3 regions of the Bradyrhizobium sp. USDA 3364 genome follow, and region 1 is predicted to be linked to each of the others. Evidence: predicted binding sites of a transcription regulator. Region 1 holds the regulator's gene; each other region holds the start of a gene.
What was found. The regulator LexA, encoded in region 1, represses DNA repair genes until DNA is damaged. The targets are predictions, from matches to a motif close to TGTTCNNNNTGTGTTCNG.
Positions count from the first base shown of each region.

Region 1 (4,208 bases):
CATCCATGCCGAGCTGCTCAGCCATTTCCGGACCGTCTTCCTGTCCTCGAGCATCGGCTTCCGGAAACCGGACGCCGAGGCCTACGATCATGTGGTAAAAGCCATCGGCGTGCCGGCGTCGCGGATCCTGTTCTTCGACGATCTGGCGGCCAATATCGAAGGCGCGCGGGCGCGCGGCCTTCATGCCATCCACGTGACATCGACGGATGACGTGGCGAGGGCTCTCACTGCACTTGGGATTTGAACACTGCGAATGAAGGAGCTCCGAGCGTGGCCTTGATGCCGGTTGCCGATGCCCTGTCCGCCGTCCTCGCCGGTGCCGCGCCGCTGCCGGAGGAGATGGTCGCGCTTGATGCCGCCTACCACCGCACCCTGGCGCGGGACCTCGCCGCGCTGCGCACCCAGCCGCCGCAGCCGATGTCGGCGATGGACGGCTACGCGGTGCGTGCCGCCGATGCGGCTGACCTAAAGGCCCGGCTCAGGGTGATCGGCGAGGTCGCCGCCGGCCGGCCGTTCGAACGGACGGTCGGCGCCGGCGAAGCGGTGCGGATCTTCACCGGTGGCGTGATCCCCGATGGCGCCGACGCCGTCATCATCCAGGAAGACACCCGGACTGACGGCGACCACATCGCAATCACCGAGACGGCAACCGCCGGACGGCACATCCGCCCCGCCGGAGTCGACTTCCGTGAGGGCGACGTGCTGCTCGCCGCCGGCAGCCGCCTCTCCGACCGCGCGCTGTCGCTGGCGGCCGCCATGAACTATCCGGAGCTTGCGGTGCACCGCCGTCCGAAGGTCGCGGTGCTGGCGACCGGCGACGAGCTGGTGATGCCGGGATCAAGGCCCGGTCCCGGCCAGATCGTCTATTCCAACGGCTATGCGCTGCGGGCGCTGGCCCGCGCCGAAGGGGCCGAGACCGTCGATCTCGGGGTTGCCGCCGACACCGTGGACGCGACCACCGCCGGCATCCGCCGGGCCCGCGAGACCGGCGCCGACATCCTGATCACGACCGGCGGCGCCTCGGTAGGCGACCACGACCTGGTCAAGCAGTCGCTGGAGGCCGAGGGCGTCGAGATGGCGTTCTGGCGGATCGCGATGCGTCCGGGCAAACCGATGATGCACGGCCGGCTCGGCGCCATGCGGGTGATCGGCCTGCCCGGCAATCCGGTGTCCTCCTATGTGTGCGCCTTCCTGTTTCTGGCGCCGTTGATTCGGGCACTGAGCGGTCGAAAAACGATTCATCACGCACGCGCGGCCGCGCTGCTCGGCCGCGACCTCGCCGCCAACGACCAGCGCGAGGACTATCTGCGGGCGCGTCTCGAGGCGCGCGAGGACGGCACGTTGATCGCCACGCCCGTGATGCAGCAGGACTCATCGCTGCTCGGGAATCTCGCTGCGGCACGGGCACTTCTCGTGCGTCCGCCGTTTGCGCCGGCCGCGGTCAAAGGATCTGAATGCGAGATCCTGACACTGCCTGAATGAGGCTCTCGCGGGCGCGCCGATTGCGCATCGCCGAACACGTTCACCGGAAATTAAGTGGTTGCGGAACACATATCGAACATATAGTGTCCGTTCATGATTTGTTTCGAGTACTGGTGTCTACAAACGGGAGGCCGCCAGGGAGCGCTTGCAACAAGCACAATGCTCCTGAGGTCAGGCCCGGCCTGCAGGCCCCACTGAAGAGTCTCGGAATCGAACGACGCTATCAACCGGGGGAATACTCGAGATGCTCACGCGCAAACAGTACGAACTTCTGCGTTTCATCAATGAACGTCTGAAAGAGGCCGGCGTACCGCCCTCCTTCGACGAGATGAAGGATGCGCTCGACCTGCGCTCGAAGTCCGGTATCCACCGCCTGATCACTGCGCTGGAGGAGCGCGGTTTCATCCGCCGCCTGCCCAACCGCGCCCGCGCCATCGAGGTCATCAAGCTGCCCGAGCTCTCGGCCGGCGGCGGTAACGGCCGCCGCGGCTTCACGCCGAGCGTCATCGAAGGCACCCTCGGCAAGCGCCCCTCGACGCCGCCGATCGCCGAGGACGACGGCAACCGTCCGGTCGCGGTCCCCGTGATGGGCCGGATCGCCGCCGGTACGCCGATCGAGGCGCTGCAGACCCGCAGCCACACCATCAGCGTGCCGCCCGACATGCTCGGCGCTGGCGAGCACTACGCGCTGGAGGTGCGCGGCGACTCGATGGTCGATGCCGGCATCCTCGACGGCGACATGGCGCTGATCCAGCGCAACGACGTCGCCAACACCGGCGACATCGTGGTGGCGCTGATCGACGAGGAGGAAGCCACCCTGAAGCGCTTCCGCCGCCGCGGTGCATCGATCGCGCTCGAGCCGGCCAACACCGCCTATGAGGTGCGCATCCTGCCGCCGAACCGGGTCCGCATCCAGGGCAAGCTGATCGGCCTTTATCGCAAATACTGAATAGCAAATACTTGCGGCGGCGAGGAACGAGCGAGAGGTCGGATCGTTCCTTTGGAGGATAGCGCAGCAAGCGGCCTGCCCGGTGCGGTCCGATACCTCTCGCGCAGCGTCGCGTGTTTGTGATCGGAGCTGTCTCGGACCAGTCGTACAATCGCCCAGAAACGAGCAGACACTCGTTCGCTATCGTCCACTCTGGTAGAGGCCAATGCCTCAAGGAGAGGCACGGGTCGCTACCTCCAATGAGGAGCCATCCGATGTGTGACTATAGTCTGCACGCCGTGGCATCGCGCCCCGCCATTGTTGGAGAGACGCTGATCACGACGACCTTCCGCGGAACGTCGACCCGCGGCTTTGCTTCGGAGAACGATCCTACTGTCGCGGTCTGCATGCTGCCGGGCACCGAGCTCGCTTTCGCCGAGAACGTTCGCTACGACAGCCGCTGGATCTGGACCAAGACGATGAACTTCCGCGTCGGCGTGTTCAACGAAGTCGAGCCCGACGTTCCTGATCGCCATCACGACGCGGTGGAATTCCCCGACGGCAGCCATGTGCTGGTGACCCAGCTCGTCGAGGGACAGCGCGTCAGCGTGCTGCAATTGCCGGCCCTGCACCCGCCGGTCGAGCAGAAGCCGAAGGTCGTGGAGCGGCGGCCCTCCGCATTCGCGTCGCTGTTTTTGGGTTGAACGCATCGTCGCCGTGGAATGAGCCATTCGGCGGCGAGTGACCTAAGCGATTTCGAGCGACCCCGGACATCCGGTTCCGGGGCGCAGAAGGAGATTTGCGTCGGCGGGCGCCTTGGCGCATCATCGTGCACGGAGGACGTGCGCGGTGGTCGATAAGGTCACATGGCAAAAGGCTGGACGCGTCACGGAACCGGGCCGCTACATGTTCCGGTTCGGCTGGCTGACGGTCACGGCTGACGACCTGAAGGTCTGGGAGCAGTTTCCCGAGGCGGCCTTCACCCTCGTCAAGAAGTCCGACGGCGGCCCAGACTCCGACGAATACCATCTCGGCCTGTTCGAGCTGCCCACGGGCCCCTCACCCGACAACGCCTAATCCTCGCCCTGCAGATCGCTCTCGGCCGGCGTCGCATCGACGGCCGGTCGCGGCGCGGTGGCGGGCACGCGCAACGTGGTCTCGGCCTCGCCGTCGCCGGGAACCGCCGGCGACCACGGCCGGTCGATCCCGCCGGGCTTCACCGCATCGATGGTGTAGCCGTCCCTGCTCCGCCGCAGCACCAGCGCCCCGTGGCGCCGCAGCCGCTCGGCATCGATCACCGAGGCCGCGCAGCCCCGCGGCGCCGGCCGCGCCGTTATGATCAAGCCTGCGCGCTCGCAATCGTCGGCCAGCGCCTCCGGCCGTGTCGCCAGCGCGATGAAGCCGCCGCCGGACCCTTGCGTCACGCAGCCGCTCGGATCGCAGGAGACGCCTTCGCTCAGCGACGCATCGGTGGCGGTCCGCGCATCGGCGTCGGCCGCCAGCCACTCCTTGACCAGGAAAGCATCCTTGGCGCTGTGCATCAGGTGCAGCCGCCCGTCGCCGCCGCGCACCGCGACGTTCCGGCCGTCGGCGGAGATCAGCACGTCCGGCAGCGGCACCCGCACTGCCCAGACCGAGGCCACCGCCAGCAGCATCGCCCCCGACCAGCGTAGCGGCGTGCGCAACAGGCCGAGCAGGATGATGCCGGTGCTCGCCGCGATCAGCGGCCCGACACCGAACGCCGCCATCCGCCCGACTGCGCCCGGCAACGCGGCGACCCATTGCGTCACCAGGATCA
Region 1 is NZ_JBSRYG010000002.1:7,150,018-7,154,225, forward strand. Features, by position in the region: gene ACVILL_RS33540 (HAD family hydrolase) at 1-244, shown strand, start outside; gene ACVILL_RS33545 (molybdopterin molybdotransferase MoeA) at 271-1,482, shown strand; gene lexA (transcriptional repressor LexA) at 1,727-2,431, shown strand; gene ACVILL_RS33555 (hypothetical protein) at 2,686-3,114, shown strand; gene ACVILL_RS33560 (hypothetical protein) at 3,260-3,487, shown strand; gene ACVILL_RS33565 (ComEC/Rec2 family competence protein) at 3,484-4,208, opposite strand, start outside.

Region 2 (4,208 bases), 630 kb from region 1:
CGGCAGCTTCCTAAGGTGCGAGCGGCTCCATGGATCGTTCTTTGGATGCATGAACGCGGTGGACCCCAGCCGTCCATATTCCGCCCCGAGCGAATCTAGCTTGGTATGGCTTCGGATCATCGCCGTTGGCACCTCGGATTTTCGTGCCCGTCGTAGGACCCGCCTTATCCGGCCAGATCCGCCAGAAAAGCAAGTGGTGTCGAAGATCAGAAGGTCGAACTCTGCCCAGCACGATCGCATGCAGACTTCGAAATTTTTCGCCGTCGCGCAGGAATCGAGCAGCAGGAGTCGGGGCAATCGCGAGCGAGAGACGGACTCATCCAATGCTCCCTCGGCCGTGATGATCCCTAAGTGGGGGGCGTATGCCTTGATGAACTCCAAAGTTTCACCGTATGTCCCAGGCAGGACCACGATAACCGCCCGATCGAATACATGAGAGGAGGCCAAGAGCAGCGCCGAAATGGAGGCCATGCCCGAAGAGGTGTAGACGGTTTCGCATCTGGCTACCCCTTCGACCCCGTAGAACGATGGCCCTGTCACGTCGAGATCGGCGCGCTGATAATCATATCGGAACTTGAACGGGCCATCGCCGCCCTGCTTCCCAAGTGACCATGCAGTTTCTGTCGTGGCCCAATCCTTCAGATCGTGTTGAGCTCGAAGAGCAGCCGTTAGCCTGAATTTATGTTCGATCACTTGATCGATCGATCGCGGGGGAGCCAATGCGAGCGGCTTGTCCAAGCAACCATCGAGGAGACTGAGCTCATTTGATTTCCGACGCAGATAGGCTTCAATCGTCTCCATGTTACTCTCGCCGATCGTCCAGTACCTCGAACGTTCGACTTCGGCTTTGGCTCCTAATTTGCCTAGCCTCGGGTTTCACTGGGATAGCGAGCGGCCCCGGCTCCCGATTCGGATCGGGTCTATGCTGGAAGCTGCAGCCCGGGACAGTTCAGCCATTTCTCAATTTGCATCGCTCGATCGATTTGGCCGAGCTTCTGCAAAAAAAGATCGCGCTCCGGCCCAGACGGAGAAAATTTCGGCCTTGTCTTTAACTCTTTCGCCAAATGCGATGTTGCCGATGAGCCAAGGCAAAAGCTCCAGTGACTGATGTCTCGTCCACGCGGACCTGCGCAACGCGCTCGCACGCGTCAGCGTTGGGAGGATGCTGGCCGGCCTGAGGGCCAGGACTTGAATTTTCAGGCCGAGCGCGAACTCGCGGATAATGAGATGATCGACTGACGCAGGTTGTGCTGCTGTTGATCGTGCGGCGGCCGAAGTGGACCTCGGTCCACGAACTATCGCTACATGCGTTGCAAAGAACCCTGCTCGCCTGTTCACGCTGCGCGGCGTTTGCGAGTTCTCGCGGCCTTTTTGGCTGACCTGGAACGTTCAGCTGTCGGCCGACTAGCTGATGCCTTCCCGCCGAGTTTTCCACCTTTACGCGATGGCGAATGGTCTTCCTTGGCACCTCTGCCGGATCCGCTCTTCTTGCCACCATGCGTTTCTTTATTGACCGTTGCCCATGCCCGCCGTTCGGCTTCCTTATCGTCAACGCCTCTGGCTTCGTAGCCTTCCTCAATGTGTTCGGCCTTTCGCCTCTGCTTGTCAGTGTAGCTGGATTTGTCTCCACGGGGCATTACCGCCTCCTTTGCCAAGTTTCGTGTGCTGTATCTTCGACGCCCGCCTTCCTACGTAATTCACCAATTAGCTTAAACGCCTCAACCTTGGTGAGATCCTTCCCGAGAGTGAAAGGCAGGCGTGCTTGTTCTGAGAGGATTTGCAGGTCAGACGCCAGGGCATCGGTCATTGGCTCGTTTCCCGACAACCAGTCACAGTGCTTGTTGCTATTTGTGGCGCCTTCCTTGGTGCTCATGAATACCTCCTTGCGCTAGAAACGGCAGAGTTCATGAGGTGTTCCTGCAGGACCACGAATCCTTGACTGCACTCATCCCAGAGCGCCGGACACGGTCGCGAAGGCCGGGTTCCGGCTTTACTCGCCATCGTCCGCGGCGACTGTCGATCCCGGTCGGCGATGACGTTTGGTTCCTGAGACGCGCTACGCCGGTCCATCGAGGAGAGAAAGGTCCCGCACGGCATGTTCGTCTCGCTATCGTTATCCTCGGCCGGCCTCCAGGAACGCTCGCTTAACTGGGCAATTGAAATCCATCAGTTTGCGGAGAGAGCTATGTCGGACTATCCAAAGCCACCCTACCCCGACCAGAAGCAGTCGATGCCCGGCATCACCGCCAGAATGAATCCGCATCCGGACCACGGCGAGTCCAGTTATCGGGGCTCCGGCAAGTTGGCGGGCAAGCGAGCGGTGATCACCGGCGGCGACAGCGGCATCGGCCGCGCCGTGGCCATCGCCTACGCCCGCGAAGGCGCCGACGTTCTTATCTCCTATCTCAATGAGCACGACGACGCGCATGAGGTGAAGGCGCTGGTCCAGGCGGAAGGGCGCAGGGCCCTCCTCGTCGCCGGAGACCTTCGCAGCCCCGAGCATTGCCGCGCCGTGATCGAACGGGCGGTCGAGGATTTCGGGGGACTAGACATCCTCGTGAACAACGCCGCTCACCAGGCCAGTTTCAAGGATATTGCTGATATCTCCGACGAGGAGTGGCGGCTGACCTTCGACGTCAATATCCACGCGATGTTCTATCTGGCAAAGGCGGCGGTGCCGCATATGCGGCCCGGCAGCGCGATCATAAACACGGCGTCGATCAATTCGGACATGCCGAATCCGATTCTGCTGGCCTATGCCACGACCAAGGGCGCGATACAGAATTTTACCGGAGGACTTGCGCAGATGCTGGCCGAGAAAGGCATTCGCGTGAATGCCGTCGCGCCGGGGCCGATCTGGACTCCGCTGATCCCATCGACATTACCAGACGAGTCAGTGAGGCATTTTGGCAAGCAGGTTCCGCTGAAGCGAGCAGGCCAGCCGGCCGAGCTTGCGACGGCCTACGTCATGCTCGCCGATCCGCGCTCGAGTTATACGTCCGGGACAACGGTCGCGGTCACCGGCGGAAAGCCGTTCATCTAGGACCTTGAACTCAGCGGCATTCGATCGCAAACCCCGTCCGGGGGGTGTGAGGCTCTCGATGCCACAGAGGCAGCAGCCGGTCGGGCTGGGCTGGGAGGTCAAGCAAAGCAAGGAACAAACGAATCAGGTTGCCATTTGCAAACCCATGACGAACCTCATGAAGCTCCCGACGTGGGCCGACGAGAAGAACATCTACTCCGTGATCGAGACGCCCCGCGGAAGCACCTGCAAATTGGAGTTCGACCCGGATCTGAAGGCGTTCACGCTTGCGAAACCTTTGATGGTCGGGCTCACATATCCCTATGATTGGGGCTTCATTCCCTCGACAAAAGCCGACGATGGCGATCCACTTGATGTCCTCGTCATTCACGATTCCCAGACATACCCGGGCGTCGTGCTGCCATGTCGGCCGATCGGAATTCTCGAAATCCTTCAAATCCGCAAAGGCAGAAAGGAAAGGAACGATCGCATCTTTGCCGCGCCGGATCGTTCACCATTCGAGACCAATCTCAAGGATGTAAGGCACCTGCCGTCCCGCGCCGTGGAAGAGCTCGAGCAGTTCTTCCGCGCCACAGACGCGCTCGAAAACAAGGAGCTTGAGTTTTTAGGGTGGCGCGGGCCCGGCGCGGCTGTCAGGGCGATCAAGCGCCTATCGGTGTGAGGCGCATGGAGCGCCTTGGCTCCGCGACAGAGCCAGTATCCCTTCAAGACCACGTTGCACGCTGCGAGCAATGCCTAGTCTCGCGGCGCTCAAAGGTTCACGAACACGCCTTCGGGGCGCCGCAAAGAACGCCAAATCACGGCTCGTCGAATTAATGGCCGAAGAACAACCACAGCAGGATGATCACAGGAATCGGCACGCCCAAAAGCCAAAGCAAGACTCCTCGTCCCATTTTCGTTTCCTCTTCACATTTCATGGAAAAGGACAACCCTTGTTACCGCGTCCGTGTTCCTAACCTGCTGCAGGTCGCTGATCGCTTTCACATCAGTGAGGAGCAACAGTCGTGTACGTAGTGTCGGCGGGAATCTGCGCTTCGTACTGCTTAGCTTTTTCCAGGAGTGCATCGCGAACTGGACCATCCGGTAAAAGCGCGGCTTGATGGCGTGCCTCTCTCGCGCATTGCGCGGCTTTACTTGCCAGCTCCTCAGTCTCGCGATCCATCAT
Region 2 is NZ_JBSRYG010000002.1:7,783,036-7,787,243, forward strand. Features, by position in the region: gene ACVILL_RS36780 (hypothetical protein) at 1-801, opposite strand, end outside; gene ACVILL_RS36785 (hypothetical protein) at 923-1,108, shown strand; gene ACVILL_RS36790 (plasmid stabilization protein) at 1,335-1,637, opposite strand; gene ACVILL_RS36795 (DUF3072 domain-containing protein) at 1,637-1,873, opposite strand; gene ACVILL_RS36800 (SDR family oxidoreductase) at 2,186-3,043, shown strand; gene ACVILL_RS36805 (inorganic diphosphatase) at 3,102-3,704, shown strand; gene ACVILL_RS36810 (DUF3606 domain-containing protein) at 4,189-4,208, opposite strand, start outside.
Region 2: a site for LexA is predicted at 1,902-1,919, ahead of ACVILL_RS36795 (DUF3072 domain-containing protein). Genes of this name have one in related genera too.

Region 3 (4,208 bases), 3.0 Mb from region 1:
CTGATCTTGATCGAGCCGCGTGTTCGTCATTGCGCGGCACCGAATGGGGCGGACTTCTATCGGCGTGATCGGCGAAATTCCACACGCGCAAACTAGAATCGCTTGAAGCGCGCGCGGCGCGCAACATTGGAGCGATTCAAGATGTGTAGTGCTGGAACGATTCAAAGCGAAGCGCAGCAGCAGCAAGCATGCACCGCGACGCATTCGATACGAGTCCACATTCTCTCAGATCGTCTCGGGTGTGAGGCACGCAGCGATCGTCGACGACGTTGATTTTCGTCCACTCATCGTGCGCCAACGGGTCGCACGAACGTGTGACGGGGAAGGACCAGATGGACTGCGCGACACTTCAGCGCAAAGTAGTTTGCAGTTTTGTCGCGAGCTGCGCGCAACGATGATGGCCGAAAGCAACACGGCCTCTCCACATGAGAGAGGCCGTGTTGAACGCGCAGCGGCAAACGAATGCGCGGTGCTTACTTCTGCTTGGGCAGCAGGCCCTTCAGCTTTTCCATGTCCTTGACGTTCATCTTCATGCCGCCGGGCATGATGATGTCACCGGGCTTCTGGTCGCTCTTGCAGGCACCGAGCCATTTCGCCTCGATGGTCATGGTGGTGTCGCGCGAGCCGGCCGCGCCGCCCTCGGCATGCGAGGTGCTCTTCACCGTGTAGGCGGAGTTGAAATCGCCGACGATCTCCGCATGGCTCTGCATCGACATGCCGGCGACGCTGCACACGCTATCGCTGACATAGCCGGTCGCGGTCTTCTGGATATCCTGCTTGGAGCAGACTTCCTTGGCCATCGGCGAGGCCGCCGCGCTCATTTCCTTGTCGGTGGTCTCGTCGGTGCAGTGCTGCATGGTGATTTCCGGCATCGGCCCGCCGGTGCGCACCATCTTCATCTCCCACAGACCGGGCTTGCGGATCGGCAGGTCGACGGCGCTCGCGGCGCCGGCGGACAGGACAAGGCAAACAGCAGAACCAAGCAAGGCAAGCTGTCGGGTCATGCGGCTGGCTCCCCGGCTGAACGATCAAAGGATTTGGGCGCGCTCAGTAGAGCGCGCGCACCGGCCTCTGGGCCGTGCCATAGGGTACCCAACGGCAGGCAAAGGAGATGTAGCCGCCCGGATAGCGCTGCACCGCAAGGAACTTGACGACCTTGCCGTAGGCGGCGCAGTGGTCGACGGCGAGTTGCCGGGCGTCGGTCTGGGTCGCCAGCGAGTAGGCGATGATACCGCCGGTATCATTGCCCTTGAACGGCGGCACCGGCTGCATCCAGTCGGCTCGCGCCGAACCAACGGCCAGCATCCCGCAAACGGCAACCAGGCACGCGGCCAATTTCCTTCGCATCGCAGACTCCATTTCGCTTGAGGCCAACATAGAGTGCGCGGACGACCGTGAAAAGAACGAGCCGGCTGCCAAAAGTGGACTTCTCTGCAGGTGTTGCCGTGCTGCACTTGACCTTGCCGGGGCTTCACGGCACCGTCCCCCGCATCGGATAATCGGGTGGATTCCCATGCGCAACCTGTTCAACTCCCGCAACAAACTCGGCCGCACGCTTGGCCTCGGCGCCGCACTCGTGGTCGGCATGCTGGCTACCGGGGGCACCGCCCAGGCGGCCAATCCGTTCGAACTGAATTTCTGGCTGTCCGGCCCGCGCTATGACGGCAATGTGGCACCCTGCGACAAGGCCTTGAGGACCATCAGCTATCAATTCCAGGAAAAGGAAGCCACCTTCTGGAATTCGCCGCTCGTGATCACCGGTTTCAGCGGAATCCACGAGACCGCGTTCCGCCCGTGGCAGTCCGACAATATTCCGCGCCGCTACTGCTCGGGCGAAGCGATGCTGAGCGACGGCAAGGTGCGCAAGGTGCACTATTCGATCATCGAGGACGGCGGCTTTGCCGGAGGCGCATACGTCGATGGCGTCGAATGGTGCGTGAGCGGGCTTGACCGCAACTGGGCCTACAATCCGTCCTGCCGGGCCGCCCGGCCCTGATTCTTCGGCCAGATTGGGTAAATGGAAGCCGCCATCGTTCAGATGGCGGCTTTTGTTCTTGAAATGTTCCGGCGGCCTGCTAGGCTCCGAACGTTCGCGTGAGGGGAGCGTTTTGATGCCTCGGTTCGTCACAATTTCCCGATTCCTGATTTCGATCGCGTTTGTTCTGGGCGCTGCGGCCGGCGCCTCGGCCCAGGACCGCCGCCAGAATGCGCCGGGCGAGTTCGATTTCTATGTGCTGTCGCTGTCGTGGTCGCCGTCGTTCTGCGAGGCGGCGAGCGAGCGCGGCAGCAACGGCCGCGGCACCCAGGCGCAATGCGGCGGACGGCCCTATTCGTTCGTGGTGCACGGCCTCTGGCCGCAATATGAGCGGGGCTTTCCGGAATACTGCCAGCGGCCCTCGCCGCGGCTCGCCCGCAACATCATGACCTCGATGCTCGACCTGATGCCGGCGCCCGGGCTGATCTATAACGAGTGGGACAAGCACGGCACCTGCTCCGGTCTCGGCGAGCGCGCCTATTTCGAAGCCATCCGCAAGGCCCGCGCCGCGGTGAAAATCCCCGAGGAATTCCTGCAATTGTCGGAGCCGAAGACGATCGCACCCGACGAGCTGGAGACCGCGTTCATCAAGGCCAATCCGGGGCTCAGCAACTCCGCAATCTCGGTGACCTGCGACAGCAAGCGCCTCAGCGAGGTCCGGATCTGCCTCAGCAAGGATCTGCAATTCCGCTCCTGCGAGGAAATCGATCGCCGCGCCTGCCGCCGCGATCAGGTGCTGCTGCCGCCGGTGCGCGGCGGCTGACACTCTCCGCGTCATGACCGGGCCGCCGCGCGCCACGCATCGTCGCGCGGAATGTGCCGACCGCCTGTGCCGTCACGAAACAGGTGAGATAAGGCGCAGGGGCCCAGGAGCCGGCTACGCCAAGGCTTCGCCCAGCTCAGACGTTAACCTCGCCGAAGCTTTAGCGAAGGCGGGACAAGCCCGGGCATGACGAAGTACAACATTCGCTCCCTCTGGAGCGCAGCGCGATAACAGCATGAACTACCGTCACGCCTTTCATGCCGGCAACTTTGCCGACGTCATCAAGCACATCGTGCTGGTGCGCATGCTCACCTATCTGCAGGAAAAGCAGGCGCCGTTCCGCGTCATCGACACCCATGCCGGCGCCGGCCTCTATGACTTGATGTCGAGCGAGGCCGAACGCGGCGGCGAATGGCTGACCGGCATCGCGCGACTGATGCAGGCGCGGCTCTCCGACAAGGCGTTGCCCTTGATCGCTCCCTATCTCGACATCGTCAGAGCTTTCAATCCGCGAGGCGAACTGAAAGCCTATCCCGGTTCGCCGCTGATCGCGCGGGCGCTGCTGCGTCCGCAGGATCGCCTCACCGCCTGCGAGATCGAACCGACGGCGCGCAAGCAACTGATCGATGCGTTGCGGCGCGACGCGCAGGCGCGCGTCGTCGATCTCGACGGCTGGATGGCGCTACCTGCATTCGTACCGCCGAACGAGCGGCGCGGCCTGGTGCTGATCGATCCACCATTCGAGGCGAACGACGAGTTCGAGCGGCTGGCGCGCGCTTTCACCGAAGCGTTCGCGAAGTGGCCGACCGGCGCCTATCTTTTGTGGTACCCCGTAAAATCCCGGAGAGCCACTGACGACCTCGCGCGCAGCGTTGCCGCTGCAGCAGCAAGCAGCCGACCCGCTGGCAAATGCTTGCGCTTGGAATTCAGTGTCGCGCCGCAAGAAGCGGACGCCGGCCTCGTTTCCACGGGCCTTTTGATGGTGAATCCGCCGTGGACGCTGGCGGGCGAGCTGAAGATCATCCTGCCCGAACTCGAGAAGCCGCTCGGTCAAGGCGGCGCGGCACGCTTCAGACTCGAAACGCCTAAACCTTGAACTGTAGCACCCACTGAAAAGTTCGATTTGAGCATAGGCAATTTGCGCGGAACCGTATTATGCTCATCCTGTTACGACTGGCTTTACGTTCCGCTTCCGCGAATGGTTGCGGCGGAGTGACAAGGCCGAAATAAATCCAGGCAGACCGGCGGCGTGACGCCGGCCTGTTCAGGTGGCCAAGCTTCCGACAAGCGAATGTCGGTCAACCGCTACGCGGCGTGCGCGTAGCGGTGGAGCAATACGGGGGAGGAGTTTCCCGATGGCCATGACTGGGACAGTCAAGTTCTTTAATGGAGAGCGTGGCTACGGCTTCA
Region 3 is NZ_JBSRYG010000002.1:4,154,509-4,158,716, reverse strand. Features, by position in the region: gene ACVILL_RS19640 (DUF3617 domain-containing protein) at 474-1,004, opposite strand; gene ACVILL_RS19635 (hypothetical protein) at 1,048-1,347, opposite strand; gene ACVILL_RS19630 (hypothetical protein) at 1,514-1,996, shown strand; gene ACVILL_RS19625 (ribonuclease T2 family protein) at 2,112-2,798, shown strand; gene ACVILL_RS19620 (23S rRNA (adenine(2030)-N(6))-methyltransferase RlmJ) at 3,034-3,894, shown strand; gene ACVILL_RS19615 (cold-shock protein) at 4,154-4,208, shown strand, end outside.
Region 3: a site for LexA is predicted at 2,050-2,067, ahead of ACVILL_RS19625 (ribonuclease T2 family protein). Genes of this name have one in related genera too.